One region of the Cupriavidus sp. KK10 genome, then DNA from elsewhere that is predicted to be linked to it. Evidence: riboswitches for the same ligand, from Rfam matches in the RefSeq annotation. Region 1 holds a riboswitch; the other holds the start of a gene.

Region 1 (4,174 bases):
GTGTTCGTAGCGCAAGCCGGGGATCAGCTTCCAGTCCTCGGCAAAGTACCAGGCGTCCTGCGCATACAGCGCCTGGGTCTCGGTCTTGCCGGCAAAGGCGTTGTTGAAGGCGGTGATGGTGGCCGCCTGCCAGTCCGAGGTGTTGTAGGTGGTGTTGCTCAGCCGGTAGTTGTCGTAGTGATAGCCGAACGTGACCCAGTGCCCGCCCTGCAGCTGCTGCGGGCGGTAGTCGGCCTTCAGGTCGAGCGTGCGCCAGCCGGTGCCGTCGCCATAGGTCACCGTGCCCGGCCCGCTGCCAACGGTGTTGGCGCTGCGGCTGATGTCCTTGCTGACGTCGAACAGCGACGCCACGCCCGAGAAATTCCAGCCGGTCTCGTTGCGCGTGCGCAGCGACAGGCCATAGAGCCAGCGCGCGTCCTCGCCATTGCTCGGGGCAAAGGCGTTGGCGGGAATCACATACTCGTAGCCGCCGATATTCACTGGACCGTTCGACACCACGTTGCCACTGGCATCGCGCAGGTAGCTGCCCGTGGCGCTGGAGCGGTCCTGTTGCCAGTAGGCGGCAGTGAACTGCGCCTGCAGGGTATTGGTGATGTCGTAGCCAAGCTTGAGCTTGAGCTGGTCCTGCACGGTATGCGTGACGCCCTCGCTGTTCACGCCCATCACCACGCGGTCGCGGCCGGTCTGGTCCTGGTCGAAGTGGGCGCCGGTGACCGGCTTGTCGGCGGAAGTGGCACGGGCCGTGGAGCGCGCCGCGGTATAGAAGCTCAGCGGCTGGCTCTTGCTGTCCTGCCGGTCCACGCTGACCAGCCACGAGAACGGGCCGACGCGGTCGCCCACATAGGCGTTGGCGTGGACCCCGTTGAAGTTGTCGTGCGTGCCGTACAGGCTGAAGCGCTGCGTGAACAGCTGCACGCTGGCATCGCCCTCGAACTTCTCCGGCGTGCGCGTGGTGATCAGCACCGTCGCACCCAGCGAGTTGCCGGGATACAGCGCCGAATACGGGCCGTACAGCACACCCATGCGCTCGATCTCAGCGCTGTTGACCAGCGACCAGCGCGGCGGGAAGCTGAAGTCCGATCCCAGCAGGTTGGACAGCAGCAGGCCGTCCGCATAGACCAGCCCCCGCGCCGACTGGCGCGAACTGGTGCTGCGCACCGAGATGATCGAGTTCATATCGCCGATGAAGCGCTTGCGTACGGCGAGGTTGGGCGCGTATTTGAGGGCGTCTTCCGTGTTCACCACATTGAAGTCGGCCATGCGGCGGCTGCTGATGCCGTAGGCCGGCGAGGGCGTGTTGGGCGGTATGGCCGGCGTCTCGCCGCGCTCCGACTTGGCCGAGACCACCACCTCCTGCAGCGGCTCGAGCGCGTCCACCACCTGGGCGGCGGCGACGGCGGGGCCCATCAGTACCGCCGAAACGGCCAGTGCAATGCGATTTTTCTTCACTGGAAAGCCTTGTTGTCGTCTTTTTTTTTGGCTCACTCCACCTGAGCGCAGCATACGGCGCTTCTCCCCGAGAGCGAGCGCTGACATTTTATGGGGCATGGGGACGCAGGCCGATGCGACATAGCGACGCGGGCGGCAGGCCGCCTAAGTGTTAACCCGCATATCCAACGTCGGACCTTGTCACTACATTGCCCCGATTGGCGTCAAGCCAATGTGATGCAGGGAGAGACTATCGCGGCGCCCGCCGCGCACAGCGCCGAAGGAGCAACCGCCCCGGAAACTCTCAGGCAAAAGGACCGGCATCACCAGTCAGTGCACTCTGAAGAATGCCGGACGCTATCGTCCGCCGGCATACCGAAGGAGCAAGCGTACCCCGCCCTGGCGGCCGGGTGTCGTGAATCTCTCAGGTCCAGAACAGAGGGGGCGTCCGCCACGCATATTGCGTCCGGGCTCCCACCATCGACGTTCCTGGAACCTGCAGATCATGAAATCAATCGCTGTCATCGGCGGTGGCATCACGGGTGTCACCACGGCCTACGCGCTGGCCCGGCGCGGATTCTCCGTCACGCTGTTCGAGCGGCACCGCTATGCCGCCATGGAGACCTCGTTCGCCAACGGCGGCCAGTTGTCGGCCTCCAACGCCGAGGTCTGGACCCACTGGTCGACCATCGTCAAGGGCATGAAATGGATGCTGCGCAACGACGCCCCGCTGCTACTCAATCCCCGGCCCAGCTGGCACAAGCTGTCCTGGTTCGCCGAGTTCATCGCCGCGATCCCCCACTACCGCCGTAACACCATCGAGACCGCGCGCCTGGCCATCGCCGCGCGTGAGCACCTGTTCGACTGGGCGGCGCAGGAAGGCATCGATTTCGACCTGAAGAAGGAAGGCATCCTCCATATCTACCGCGACAAGGCCGGCTTCGACCATGCCGGCCGGGTCTCAGCGCTGCTGGCGCAGGGCGGGCTGGAGCGCCGCGCCGTGACGCCCGAGGAGATGCGCGCGATCGAGCCGACGCTGGCCGGGTCCTACTATGGCGGCTATTTCACCGAGAGCGATTCCACCGGCGACATCCACAAGTTCACCAGCGGCCTGGCCGCGGCCATCGATCGGCTAGGCGTGCGCTGCCTGTACGGCCAGGACGTGCGGGCGGTGAAGACCGACGGCAGGCGCGCCACCGTGACCGTTCAGGACGGCGCCGACACGGCCAGCTCCACCTTCGACGGCGCCGTGATCTGCGCCGGCACCGCCAGCCGCGCACTGGCTGCGGGGCTGGGCGACCGCGTCAACATCTATCCGGTCAAGGGCTATTCGATCACGGTCAACCTGACCGATGAAGCCAGCCGCGCCGCGGCACCGGTGGTGAGCCTGCTCGACGACGAAACCAAGCTGGTCACCAGCCGCCTGGGCGACGACCGCTTCCGCGTGGCCGGCACTGCCGAGTTCAATGGCTACAACCGCGATATCCGCGCCGACCGCATCCGCCCGCTGGTGGAATGGGTGCAGCAGTGCTTCCCCGGCGTCAGCACGCGCAGCGTGGTGCCTTGGGCCGGGCTGCGGCCGATGATGCCGGATATGCTGCCGCGTGTGGGGCGCGGGCGGACGGCATGCATCTTCTACAACACCGGGCACGGGCACCTGGGGTGGACCTTGTCGGCGGTGACTGCGGATATGGTGGCGGGGATTGTCTACCAGCATCTCGGCGCGAAGCTGGCAGTCGCGCCGGGTGCGTCGCTGGCATTGGCCAAGGCCTGAGCCTGAACTTGCAGATGTTTTCCCCCCTCTCCCATTTAGGGGAGAGGGGAGAGAACTAGGGGCATGGACGGGTTTCGCCTCATTCGGGTCCGCGCCCCAAACTCCCCACAATCCCCTTGCGGAAAGTCAGCACGCACACGATGAAGATGATGCCCGTCACCATCGACACCGATTCACCGAACCCGTTGAACCAGTCGATGCCCGTCACCGCCGCAAGGTAGCCGCCCAGTTCGCCAAGCTTGTTCTCCAGCGCGATCACAACAAACGCGCCGATAATCGGCCCGGTGAGCGTGCCGAGGCCCCCCAGCAGCGTCATCAAGATCACCATGCCGGACATCGACCAGTGCACGTCGCTGAGCGTCTCGAAGCCCAGCACCAGTGCCTTGACCGAGCCGGCCAGCCCCGACAGCGCCGCCGACAGCACGAAGGCGGTCAGCTTGAAGTGGTCGACGTCATAGCCAAGCGACACCGCGCGCGGCTCGTTCTCCTTGATCGCCTTCAGGATCTGCCCGAACGGCGAATGCACCGTGCGCACGATCAGCGCAAAGGCGGCCACGATGATCGCCAGCGCCACGTAGTACAGCGTCAGGTCGTCCGACAGCGGCAGCACCCCGAACAGCTTGCCGCGCGGGATGCCCTGCAGGCCGTCCTCGCCGCCGGTGAACGGCGCTTGCAGGCAGATAAAGAACAGCATCTGCGCCAGCGCCAGCGTGATCATCGAGAAGTAGATGCCCTGCCGGCGGATGGCCAGCGAGCCCACCACGTAGCCGATCAGCGCGCCCGCAGCGGTGCCCAGGATCAGGCCGATTTCCGGGGTCACGCCCCAGACCTTCAAGGCATGGCCGGCGGCATAGCCAGCGCCGCCGAAGAAGGCCGCATGGCCGAACGACAGCAGCCCGGTATAGCCGATCAGCAGGTTGAAGGCGCACGCAAACAGCGCGAAGCACAGCACCTTGAGCACGAACACCGGAT
Region 2 (4,174 bases), 2.2 Mb from region 1:
TCCTGGTATTCGTCGACCAGAAAGTAGCGCAGGCGGTTCTGCCACTTGAGTTGCACGGCTTCATTGCGCGCGAACAGCTCGGCAGGCAGGCGGATCAGGTCGTCGAAATCCACCGCCTGGTAGGCGTGCAGCGTGGCCACGTAGTTGCGGTAGACCAGCGCGGCCTGGTGCTCGTCGGCATTGGCGGCCTGCGCGATCGCTGCCTCCGGATCGACCATGCCGTTCTTCCACAGCGAGATCGTGCCCTGTACGCCGCGGATCAGCTTCTTGTCGGTGGTGCCCAGCTGCTCCTGGATCAGGCCGAAGCAATCATCCGAATCCATGATCGAAAACTGCGGCTTCAGGCCCACGTGCTCGGCCTCCATGCGCAGGATTTGCACCCCGAGCGAGTGGAAGGTACAGACCGTCAGCTGCTTGAGCGGGATGCGCTTGCCCTCGCGCGTGGTCTTGCCCTCCATCAGCTTGCCGATACGCTCCTGCATCTCCTTGGCGGCCTTGTTGGTAAAGGTGACGGCGGCGATATGGCGCGGCTCGAAACCCTTGTCCTCGATCAAATGCGCGATCTTCTGCGTGATCACCCGGGTCTTGCCGGAGCCCGCCCCGGCCAGCACCAGGCAAGGGCCGTCCAGGTAGCGGACGGCTTCAGATTGGGCGGGGTTCAGGCCATGGGTCATGCGAGGGATGCGGTTGGAGGCGGGGAAATCAGCAGGAACAGCGGAAGGCCAGGCGGGACACGCCGGCACCCCAAAAACGGGCTCGGCGGCAAAGCTGACGATGTTAACACGCTGGCCGCGGCAGGTCAGTCAGCGCAAACCGCGTTGACAGGGCCGGTTGTGTCACTGGCGTAACACTTCGTAAAGGCCGGAGCCAATCGCGCAACGCAACGCTCTAACTGATATGTCCCCCCGGCCTGCGCGGCAGGGGTGACATGCTTGAATCATCACACCGGAGCCAATAATGAAAACCCTGCAGACTTTGACCAAGGTGACCCTGATCGGCGCGACCGTCGCGGCCTTTGCCGGTTGCGCGGACATGACCCCGAAGCAGCGTAATACCGCCATTGGCGCGGGCGCGGGTGCCGTGGGCGGCGCCATCCTCACCGAAGGCAGTGCGCTGGGTACGCTGGGTGGCGCGGCCGTGGGCGGCGTGATCGGTAACGTTGTCACCGACGACAAGAAGAAGTAAGCCAGACCCGCAGCGACAGGTACGGCAGGCTCCCTGGCCGGTTTGACAAAGGCCGGGGCCTCCCGTACATTGCGCGCATCCGACCGGGAGAGCGCGCATCGCCTGCGCCGCCGAAGGGGTATCACCCGAAAACTCTCAGGCACCACGGACCGATCGGATCGGCATGCAATATGCACACGATGCATGCCGCACTCTGGAGAGCGGCACCCGCCATTCGTGGCGAGCGTGCCCACCGAAGGGGCGCACGAGGATGGGGTCCTGCAGGATCCGCCTTGTAATCTCTCAGGTATCGAGGACAGAGGGGTCATCCGCCGCAGCGGATTGCTACGCCACATTCAGGCGCGGCGAGCGTTGCGGCGGATGGCCCTTTTTTGTTTTCGCCAACCGAGATTGCCCCCGAGGATTCCATGACGCTCCAGGCCACGCCCCTCAACGCCATCCACCGCGCCCTCGGCGCCCGCATGGTTGATTTCGGCGGCTGGGACATGCCGGTCAACTACGGCTCCCAGATCGAAGAACACAATGCCGTGCGCACCGACGCCGGCATGTTCGACGTGTCGCACATGTGCGTGGTCGACCTCACCGGCGCCAATACCCGCAGCTTCCTGCGCGGCCTGCTGGCCAACAATGTCGACAAGCTGCAGACCCCGGGCAAGGCGCTCTACTCCTGCATGCTGGATGAGAAAGGCGGCGTGATCGACGACCTGATCGTCTACTTTTTTGCCGAGGACCGCTTCCGCCTGGTCGTCAACGCCAGCACCGCGCTGGGCGACATCGAATGGATCCGCGCGCGCAATGCCGCCACCGGCAGCGATGTGACCATCACGCCGCGCCGTGAAGATGTTGCGCCTGCAGGCGTGCAGCCTCTGGCCATCGTCGCCGTGCAGGGGCCCAACGCCCGCACCACGGTGTGGAGCACCTTCCCCTCGACCCAGCCGTCGGACACGCTCAAGCCCTTCAACGCCGCCGTGGTCCAGGACCCGGCCATCGGCGAGATCATGGTGGCCCGCACCGGCTACACCGGCGAAGACGGCTTCGAGCTGGTGGTGCCGGCCGAAAACGTTGCCGCCGTCTGGGAAAAGCTGAACGCCGCCGGCGTGCGTCCGGCGGGCCTGGGCGCGCGCGACACCCTGCGCCTGGAAGCCGGCATGAACCTGTACGGCCAGGACATGGATATCAACACCTCGCCGCTGGATGCGGGCCTGGCCTGGACGGTGGACCTGCAGAGCGAGCGCGATTTCACCGGCAAGGCGGCACTGGGCGCGGCCGGTTCGCGCCAGCAATTCCTCGGGCTGATCCTGCGTGACAAAGGCGGCGTCCTGCGCGCCCACCAGAAAGTGATCACCCCGGCCGGTGACGGTGAAATCACCAGCGGCACCTTCAGCCCGTCGCTGTCGCAGTCCATCGCCTTTGCCCGCCTGCCGAAGGATGTCGCCGTGGGCGATACCGTGCAGGTGGAGATCCGCGACCGCAAACTCAACGCGACTGTGGTTAAACTGCCGTTTGTGCGTAATGGCAAGGCACTCGTGAGCTGAGGCTCATACCAACGGTCGCCCTCGCCTGCCGGCGCTTGCCGGGCAGGCATCACCCAACAAGAAACAGATCTGTATCCGGAGAACCTCCATGAATTTCCCCGCTGACCTCAAGTACACCGAGTCGCATGAGTGGGTACGCGTCGAAGCCGACGGCACGCTCACCATCGGCATCACCGACCACGCGCAGGACGCGCTGGGCGACATCGTCTTCCTGGAACTGCCCGAAGTGGGCAAGTCGGTCGGTGCCGGCGACGCGCTGGCAGTGGTCGAATCGGTAAAGGCCGCTTCTGACATCTACGCCCCGGTGGCCGGCGAAGTGATCGCCGTCAACGAGGCCGCCACGGCCGCGCCGGAAAGCGTCAATGCCGACGCCTTCGACGCGTGGCTGTTCAAGCTCAAGCCGGCCAACGGCGACGACGTCAACGGCCTGATGTCGGCCGACGCCTACAAGGCCAGCGTCGGCGCCTGACGCCGGCGGCGCCGGTCCAACGATGGACCGGCCACTGCAGACTGACGCGCGCCGTCCCGGCTGACCACCGGCCGGCGCGCACCCCACGAGGTTCTTGCCAATGAACGCCCCGCTTCCCATGAACGCCGCCCAAGTAACCCGGCCCACGCTGGCCGAACTGGAGGCGCGCGACGCCTTCGCCGCCCGCCATATCGGCCCCGATACTCCCGAACAGCAGCACATGCTGAAGGTGCTCGGCTATGACAACCGCGCCGCGCTGATCGACGCCGTCATCCCCGCCGCTATCCGCCGCCGCGACGGCATGCCGATGGGCGAGTTCACCGAGCCGCTGAGCGAGGAAGCCGCGCTGGCAAAGCTGCGCGGCCTGGCAGGCAGGAACAAGGTGCTGAAGAGCTTTATCGGCCAGGGCTACTACAACACCGTCACGCCCGGCGTCATCCTGCGCAATATCTTCGAGAACCCGGCCTGGTACACCGCCTACACGCCTTACCAGCCGGAAATCTCGCAGGGCCGCCTGGAAGCGATGCTGAACTTCCAGCAGATGGTCACCGACCTGACCGGCCTGGACATCGCCAATGCGTCGATGCTGGATGAAGGCACTGCCGCGGCCGAAGCCATGACACTGCTGCAGCGCGTGAACAAGCACGACTCGAACACCTTCTACGTGGCCGACGACGTGCTGCCGCAGACGCTGGAAGTGGTACGCACGCGCGCGCTGCCGATGGGCATCGAGGTCAAGGTCGGCCCCGCCGCCGAGGCCGCCGCGGCCAACGCCTTCGGCGTGCTGCTGCAGTACCCGGGCGTGAACGGCGACGTCAACGACTACGGCGCCATCGCCGATGCCGTGCACGCGGCCGGCGGCCTGGTGGTGGCTGCCGCCGACCTGCTGGCGCTGACGCTGATCGCCGCACCCGGCGAATGGGGTGCCGACGTGGCCGTGGGCAACTCGCAGCGCTTCGGCGTGCCGCTGGGCTTCGGCGGCCCG

Evidence for each region. Region 1 has a riboswitch for glycine ahead of KB879_RS20010 (D-amino acid dehydrogenase). Riboswitches for the same ligand answer to the same signal wherever they lie in the genome.
Region 2: it holds a riboswitch for glycine, as region 1 does, so the genes downstream of both, gcvT (glycine cleavage system aminomethyltransferase GcvT) here and KB879_RS20010 (D-amino acid dehydrogenase) in region 1, are expected to answer to the same signal.

Annotation. Positions count from the first base shown of each region.
Region 1 covers NZ_CP073677.1:4,288,216-4,292,389, reverse strand. Annotated here, with positions in the region: gene KB879_RS20015 (TonB-dependent receptor) at 1-1,503, opposite strand, end outside; glycine riboswitch at 1,660-1,758, shown strand; glycine riboswitch at 1,759-1,877, shown strand; gene KB879_RS20010 (D-amino acid dehydrogenase) at 1,889-3,202, shown strand; gene KB879_RS20005 (branched-chain amino acid ABC transporter permease) at 3,282-4,174, opposite strand, start outside.
Region 2 covers NZ_CP073677.1:6,512,915-6,517,088, forward strand. Annotated here, with positions in the region: gene KB879_RS30445 (UvrD-helicase domain-containing protein) at 1-674, opposite strand, end outside; gene KB879_RS30450 (glycine zipper 2TM domain-containing protein) at 958-1,185, shown strand; glycine riboswitch at 1,260-1,347, shown strand; glycine riboswitch at 1,369-1,494, shown strand; gene gcvT (glycine cleavage system aminomethyltransferase GcvT) at 1,593-2,720, shown strand; gene gcvH (glycine cleavage system protein GcvH) at 2,809-3,189, shown strand; gene gcvP (aminomethyl-transferring glycine dehydrogenase) at 3,290-4,174, shown strand, end outside.